2 linked regions of the Botrimarina mediterranea genome follow. The protein of the gene in region 1 interacts with the protein of each later gene in a pairwise test. Links are inferred from orthologs where the notes say so. Each region holds a gene or a part of one and is shown on either strand. Other genes may lie near its edges.

Evidence for each region. The genes of interacting proteins can lie anywhere in the genome.
Region 2: the proteins of sufU (region 1) and Spa11_RS06320 interact in binary tests that used the Escherichia coli proteins (3 or more experiments, as listed by UniProt). The link is inferred for Botrimarina mediterranea from one-to-one orthologs.

What each region holds. Positions count from the first base shown.
Region 1 is NZ_CP036349.1:23,713-27,525, reverse strand. The notes cover bases 296-3,205. They hold sufU (Fe-S cluster assembly sulfur transfer protein SufU), read right to left. Parts: upstream 1,988-3,205; coding sequence 1,604-1,987; downstream 296-1,603. Other genes in these bases: Spa11_RS00110 (SHD1 domain-containing protein), read left to right, coding at 2,175-3,205; Spa11_RS00120 (aminotransferase class V-fold PLP-dependent enzyme), read right to left, coding at 296-1,459. In the rest of the region: more of Spa11_RS00120, read right to left, coding at 164-295; more of Spa11_RS00110, read left to right, coding at 3,206-3,813. UniProt on the Escherichia coli protein: A scaffold on which IscS assembles Fe-S clusters. Exists as 2 interconverting forms, a structured (S) and disordered (D) form. The D-state is the preferred substrate for IscS.
Region 2 is NZ_CP036349.1:1,582,204-1,586,012, reverse strand. What follows is about bases 702-3,607. They hold Spa11_RS06320 (cysteine desulfurase family protein), read right to left. Parts: upstream 2,788-3,607; coding sequence 1,615-2,787; downstream 702-1,614. Other genes in these bases: Spa11_RS06315 (phosphoesterase), read right to left, coding at 2,940-3,572; Spa11_RS06325 (pyroglutamyl-peptidase I family protein), read right to left, coding at 785-1,438; ispD (2-C-methyl-D-erythritol 4-phosphate cytidylyltransferase), read right to left, coding at 702-788. Outside these bases: Spa11_RS06335 (GxxExxY protein), read right to left, coding at 1-5; more of ispD, read right to left, coding at 54-701. UniProt on the Escherichia coli protein: Master enzyme that delivers sulfur to a number of partners involved in Fe-S cluster assembly, tRNA modification or cofactor biosynthesis. Catalyzes the removal of elemental sulfur from cysteine to produce alanine.

The DNA of each region.
Region 1 (3,813 bases):
TTAGCCGCGGGGCCTTAGCCCTCGGTTCTTTGCCTATCGTCTGACATTGCCACTTGATCGCCAACGCTTTTGATTAAGACGTGCAAAATGCTCGTCAGCGACCGGAGGTGTAGCGCGAACTCGCGGCACTCCCACGACTTGCGTCGTGGGCTCTCCGGCAGCCTCACGCTTCGCGGGGGCGACGCTTGCGGCCGGTGGGTTTGAAGCGGTCGCGGACGGTGGTCAGCGCTTCGGCGAGGGCGTCGACTTCGGCCAGCGTGTTGTAGAGATAGAAACTGGCGCGGGTGCTGGCGGTGATGCCGAGGCGGTCGTGTAGGGGCTGCGTGCAGTGGTGGCCGGCGCGGACAGCGACGCCCTCGTTGTCGAGGAGCTGGGCGATGTCGTGCGAGTGGGGGCGGTCGAGGACGAAGCTCACGAGACCCGCGCGGATGTCGGGGCCGTGCTCGATCGGCGATGGACCGAGCAAGCGGATGCCCTCGATTGCCGAGAGACGCTCCCACGCATGCGCCACCAGCGCTTGCTCGTGGGCGTGGATGCGGTCGAGGCCGATGGATTGCAGGTAATCGATCGCCGCGCCCAACGCGATCGCGGGAGCGATCGGCGGCGTGCCGGCTTCGAACTTGCCCGGCAAATCGGCCGGCGTGAAGTGATCGTCGTAGACGCGGTTGATCATGCTCCCGCCGCCGAGGAACGGCGGCATGGCGTCGAGCAACGCCTCGCGCCCGTACAAGAGACCAACGCCGGAGGGGCCACACATCTTGTGGCCGCTGAGGGCGAGGAAGTCGCAATCCCACGCGCGCACATCGGTCGGCAAGTGCGGCGCGCTCTGCGCCGCATCGACGAGCGTGACAACGCCGGCCGCCCGCGCTTGGCGGCAGAGTTTGGCGACAGGGTTCACCGTGCCGAGGGTGTTGCTCACCGCGGTGAACGCGAAGAGCTTTGTCTTCGTTGTAAGGAACTCGCCGAGCCGATCGACTTCGAGCCGGCCGTCGTCCGTCATTGGCAGGTGCTTGATAACCGCGCCGGTGCGATCGGCGAGTTGGAACCACGGCACGAGGTTCGAGTGGTGCTCCATCGGCGTGAGCAGGATCTCATCGCCGGCGCCAACGTTCGCGTCGCCCCAGCTGCGCGCCACGGTGTTGATCGACGCGGTGGTCCCTGCGGTGAAGATCACCTCGTGGGCGTGCTCGGCGCCGAGGAACTCTTGCGCCTTGCGGCGGGCGAGCTCGTAGCCATCGGTCGCGCGCTCGCTGAGCACATGGATGCCGCGATGGACGTTGGCGTATTCGTGCTCGTAGCAGCGGACGATCGCGTCGATGACCTGCCGCGGCCGTTGGCTGCTGGCGGCCGAGTCGAGGAAGACGAGTTGCTTATCGCCATGCACCGTCTGCGCGAGGATCGGGAAGTCGTCCCGGATCGACTCGGGGAGCAGTGCGGCGGTGGACTCAGCGAGCTTCATTTGTTTACCGCAGACGAAGAAGGGGACGCGGATGAACAAGGATTAAACGGATCGACGCGGACGAGACGCAAAAACGTTTCGATCTGCGGCAGTCCTTTCAATCCATTTCCATCCGCGTTCCATCTTCTTGTTGATTGACAGCAATCACTGAACCGGCGAGTGAACCGCCTGTTGGATCACGCGCCACGACAGCAGGCAGCACTTCTGGCGGTTGGGCGTGAGGCGCGGGCCGTAGAGTTTGAGCATGTCTTCGGCGGTGAACGCCTTCACTTCGTCGACGGTCTTGCCGTGGAGTGCTTCGAGCAGCATCGACGCGGAGGCTTGGCTGATGACACAGCCCTCGCCCTCGAACGCGCAGTCCACGACCTTCCCATCTTCATCGAGTTTTAATGCGATGCGGATCACGTCGCCGCAGAGGGGGTTCTTGTCCTCGTGGGCGTGGGTGGCCTCGGCGAGCGGCCCGCTGTGGAAGGGGTCCTCGTAGTGGTCGAGGATGTGCTCTTGGTAGATTTCTTCTTCGGTGGGCATTGCAAAAAACGACGGTGACGCGGCGGGGAGCGGCCCGGGGTGACAGAACGTTGTCGCTGGGCGGGCCGATTACCCAGTCTAGGCGGCCCGGCGGGGGTGGACAACGCAGAGAACGTTTGGAAATGGCCACCGCTTCACTTAAAATGGACGCTTCTCGTTCATGACAGATGCCGAGGGATCTACCGCCATGCGCGCCTTTTGCCGACTACCTGCGGCCGTCTCGCTCATTCTATTGATCGGTGGCGAGCAATGCCTCGGGCAAGAGGTCACCGTTCAGATCACCAACGCCGACGAGATCGTCGCTTCGTTGCCCGACACATCGCTTGTGCAGGATGTGCTTAGAGACATTGACCATGACTTGTCGTCCGTGGCGTTTCACCGTGACGCCCGTTCGATCACGCCACAGGTGCTGGCGAATCAGCTGATTCGTCTGGCCGCACCCGACTCGGTATCGAATTCCAGTTTTGCGGTCCGCAATGGAGTCGCGACCTTCCGCTTGAGCCCCGTGGAAGACTTCGGCGCGTTCCTCGAATCGATCGACTACGGCGAGGTTGTCTCATCTGATGCTTCCGAACGAATCGTCAGAGTGAAGGTCGACGTCGAAGAACTGCAGGTTGACAAGCTCATGGCGCGGGCCGAGAAGAAGGGCGACGACGAGGCCGACCATCTCGATGAACTGCTGAGCGGCAATTCGCGATCCCCAAGAGCGTCGATGAATTTTGGCGGCGGGCCTAACCTACCTGGCATGTCTGAAAATCCAGATGTCACCGAGCGACTCGGAGCCGATTTTGCGGAAGGCGATTACGTCGAGATCCTCCTGCAAGGCAAGCCGCACGTCGGGACGATCCTCGCCGTTGAGGAAGGAACCTTCGGGAAAGCGCAGGCTCATGTCCGACTGACCGACACGAAGCCGCTCCAGAAGCAGCTGAAGCGTTCGCTTCAACGACGCCTCGAGAAGGCCGAAGAGTTTGCGTTCTGGGCCCCGGCCGATCGTCTACGCAAGCTGCCCGGGGCGCCCGCTGTCGCAGCGGAAGAACGCACGTGGCAGGACGCCACCGGCAAATTCAAGGTAGCAGCTACCTACCAGAAGCGTGACGGAGATGCCGTCGTGCTGAAACTCTCCAACGGTAAAGAGACCAAAGTCCCGCTTGCCAAACTCTCTGACGCCGACCGTGCGTACGTCGATCAACTGCAAGAGACCACCGAAAATCCCTTCGCAGAGAAGCAGACAGCAGGCCAGTCGCTGCGGGCCGACTGGAGCGGGGTCAAGCGAATCGGCCTCAGCAACTCCAGCAAGTGGCGATGGAAACCGCCCGCGGTTCCGCAGCCGAAGGCAGCCGCGACATCGGCCGATCGAATCGACCTCGACACGCCGGCGGGCGAAGGCCCGTTCGGAGCGAAATTGCTCGAACTGTCGATCGCGCCCGACGGGGGTTCGGCCGTCGCGGTCATGGAGACGGGACACATCAACACCCGGACACACCTGCAGCGACTTGACCTAAAGACCGGCGCCGCCGACGCTCTGATCGATTGCCCTTTAGAGAGCCGCGTTCTCGACGCTTCTCCCAGTGAAAGACTCGTCGCGTTGACGACCGAAGATGTCGGCGACAATTCTACCCGGCTCTTCATCAAGAAGCTCGTTGACGGGACACTCGAGCCGGTCACCGATTTCGACGCCGACGTTCCCGACAGTTTCCATCACGGTATCGACGCCGCTCGAATCCTGGACAGCTCGCGGGTACTGGTCTGCAGCAAGTCGGACCATTGGACGATCTGGGACTTTACTACTGGAAAGGCGGTCTACACTTTCGAGCTGAGAACGGCCT
Region 2 (3,809 bases), 1.6 Mb from region 1 along the record:
AGCATGCTTATCCTTCATTCGCTTTTATTCGCGTCATTCGCGGGCTCCCTTTTCTAACCCCAAATGTCGTCTTCCTCGAACACCTGTGCCGCTTTCTTCACGGCAGGCGGCTTGGAGGCGAAGATGGAGGACGCCAGGACGAGGTCTTCTTGTGTCGTGATTTTGAGGTTCTGCGGTGAGCCCTCGACGATCGCGACCGGCTCGCCGAGGCGTTCGACGAGTTGGGCGTCGTCGGTGACGGCGGCGCACGCCGAGGCTTCGACCGCGCGGCGGTAGAGGCCGAGCTCGAACGCCTGCGGGGTTTGGGCGGCCCAGAGACCCTCGCGCGGCTCCGTCGCGGTGATGCGGCCATCGACCACGCGCTTTAGCGTTGCGGTGACGGGGGTTGCGAGGATGGCGGCGCCGGTTTCAACCGCGGCAGCAAAGACGCGGTCCACTTCACCGGGCGTCACCATCGGACGGGCCGCGTCGTGGATCGCGACGTGCGTCGCTGCGGGCGAGACCTTCTCCAAGCCCGCTCGCACCGAGTCGGCGCGCTCGGCGCCCCCTTCGCAGAACTCGACGCCCATGAACATCAGGTTCGCGCCGAACTTGCGGGTGAACTCTTCGCGGTCCTCCGGCGCCACGACGACGATCGTCTGACAAACGTCGTCGCGGCCCGTGAAGCGCTCGACCGAGTGCAGCCACACCGCGCGGCCATCGAGCATCACGAACGGCTTCTTGTAAGTCGAATCGCCGAAACGGGAACTGCGTCCCGCGGCGAGCACCAGCACCGCAAACTTGCTCACGCTTGTCCTTCGTTGGTCGGATGTGAAGAGGTGAACGCCGCCGAGTAATCAACGAACTCACCGGCCCAGCTCACGAGCATCCGCAGCGCCGTCGCGCTCACTTCGCTCGGCATGCTAGGCAGCGCTTTTGATTGTGTCACCACTTGTGCCGTATCGAGCGGCAAGTGAACGAACCCCACCCGCGCCGTGTGCCCGGCCGCCTCCATCAGGTGGTGCGACCAGTACATCGACGCATTGCAGAGGTAGTCGCCGGCGTGGAGCGACAACACGGTCGGAATGCCGCACTCACGCAGCCGTCGCGTCCAATCGCCCAGCGGCAAGGCGCTGCGGTAAGCCAGCGGGCCGTTCTCTTCGAGCGGTCGGATCACCTCTTGCGGTTCTCCAACGACTCGGCACGCGTTCAGCGCGAACTGCTCGAGTTGAATTACCGGCGAACCGGACGACTGCCCGACGTGCAGCACGACGTCGTACGACGTTTGCAGATCATTCGCAAGCCGCGACTTCACCTCGTTGTAGTCGACGGGGTAGAGCCGGGTCGTGACGTCCGTTGTCGGTGGCAAGTCACGCATCAACGCCTGCAGCGCGAGCCAACTGGAGTTCTGTTCCCAGTCCGCGAAGGGCTTGAAGGCGGTGAGCAGGATTCGCGGCATGTTCTGGCGGAGCCGAGGCTGTTCTCTGTGGGAGGGGTTTCCAAGCCAAACTGTGGGAGGGGTCTCCAGACCCCGATTACGTGCACCATGTCGAATCGGAATGGAGACCGTAATCGGCGTCTGGAGACGCCTCCCACAACTGTAAGGGACCCCGCCCACATTCGTATCTGAAGGTATTAGCTAGAGCTTAGCCCACGCAGCCCGCCGATGGCGGCGATTAACCGGTCGGCCGCTTGTTCCACCTCCTCCGCCGTCGTAAAGCGTCCCAGGCCGATCCGCAGCGTGCAGCGGGCCTGGTCGGGCGTCATACCCAGGGCCCGCAGGACATGGCTCGGCTCAGGGTCGGTCGCCGAGCACGCGGCGCCGCTGCTGACCGCCACGTCCGGCATGCGGAGCATCACCGTCTCGCCATCGAGCGCCGGCAACGCGATGTTAAGGTTGTGCGCCAGCCTATCGCCAGCGAGCGTGGGCCCCACCAGCCGTATGCCTTCAACCTCCGCGATGAGCCGTTCGAATAGCCCGTCCCGAAGGACGCGCAGCCGTTGCGATTCGCTTGTCAGTTCGGCCTGGCATAATTCAATCGCCTTCGCAAAGCCAACGACACCCGGCACGTTTGTCGTCCCGCTCCGCCGGCCGCGTTCTTGCCCACCGCCGGAGATCTGCGTTTCGAGCCGCACGATCGGGTCGCGCCGCCGCACGTACAGGGCGCCGATTCCCTTCGGGCCGTAGAGCTTGTGAGCCGTGAAGCTCATCAGATCGACGCCCAGCTCGCGGACCGAGACGGCGATCTTGCCAATGGCCTGCGTTGCATCGCAGTGCAGCAGCACGCCACGCTCACGGCAAACGCGCGCGATCTCCGCGATGGGCTCGATGACGCCGATCTCGTTGTTGGCGAGCATCACCGATACCAGACACGTCTGGTCGGTGATCGCGTCGGAGACTTGCTGCGGATCGAGCCAACCCGCGAGTGGCGAGCCATCTTGTTCCACATCGAGCAGCGTCACGGCGTAGCCGCGTTTGGCGAGCCGATCAAGCGGGTCGAGCACCGCGCGGTGCTCGGTCGCCACGCTTACCAAATGATCACCGCGCCGCTTCGGGCGCTCGGCGACGCCGCGGATCGCCAAGTTGTTGCTCTCGGTGGCGCCGCTGGTGAAGAAAATCTCTTCGGGGTCGGCGTCGATCGCGGCGGCGATCGTCTGCCGGCTCGCCGCGACCGCGTCTCGCGCCGCCTCGCCGAAGGGATGCACCACACTGCCGGCGTTGCCATAATGCTCGGTGAACCACGGCAGCATCGCCTCGACGACCCGAGGATCGACGCGTGTCGTCGCGTGGTTGTCGAGATAAATCACTGCGAAGGTGGGTAGGACGATAGGACCGTAGGGATCTTACGAGCCATATCCTAACATCCACGGCAAGGAGAGCCCTCAACGCAAGTCGGGGGAGGCCCCTTAGTACCCGCTGCACTCCAACGATTGGCGTCGCGGGATCTCGGCCTTCCTTGCTAGCGGCCGTACAGCGCCCGGATCGCAATCTGCGACCACGACTCGTACGAGTCGATCTCCGCCAGGAGTTGCTCGACGGGGAGGAATTGGCCTTCGGCGAGGGCGAGCTCCGCCGACGACACGACGGGCTCCTCCAGCTCGAAGACGTGGACCACGCCAAGGTGGACGCGGCCCACCGGCGTTTCATCGTCGTTGATCAGGCCCACGAGCCGCTCGGTGTAAGCCGAGCCGATGTGGACCTCTTCGGAGAGTTCCCGCTCGAGGCCGCGGCGGTAGAGACCCTCGTCGGCGTGGGCGGTGTCGTGCGTCGCATCGTCGGACGAGATATGCCCGCCGACGCCGACGCTCCGCTTGGCGTGCAGCCGCTTTTCGCCGCCGCCCCCGCCGCGGGTGTACGAGAAGACCGTCACTGTGCCGTCGGCGGCCGTGTGTTGCAGCAGCACGTAGGCGATGAGCTGCTTGTAGCTCGGGTCTTCTTCCATCGGCCCCCGCGGCTTGTAACTCAGCCGCTCGCACCGCAGCAGCGGATCGAGGTAGCGCTCGATGTCCGTCGAGATGCCCTGGAAGCGGCCGAGTTCGTCGAACACCTCAGCGGGGACAACAAGAATCTGCTCTTCGGCAACGGCTTCCATGCTTCTCTTCTAAAGAAAGGAGATGGTGGGGATGGCAACTAAGCTAGCGATGCGGGCCTGCTGTGCAAACCGGCCACGAAGAGGGGTGCCGCAATTGAGGAGATAATGGGGATGGTCGATTGGTTAGTTTGGCGACATCGTTGGGTGGGGCGTGTTGGGAACAAAAAATCTGATTGCTTCGCTCACCATCCCGCTTCGCTGTCTCTAGCCGAGAGGCCATCCCCCTTGTCTCCAATT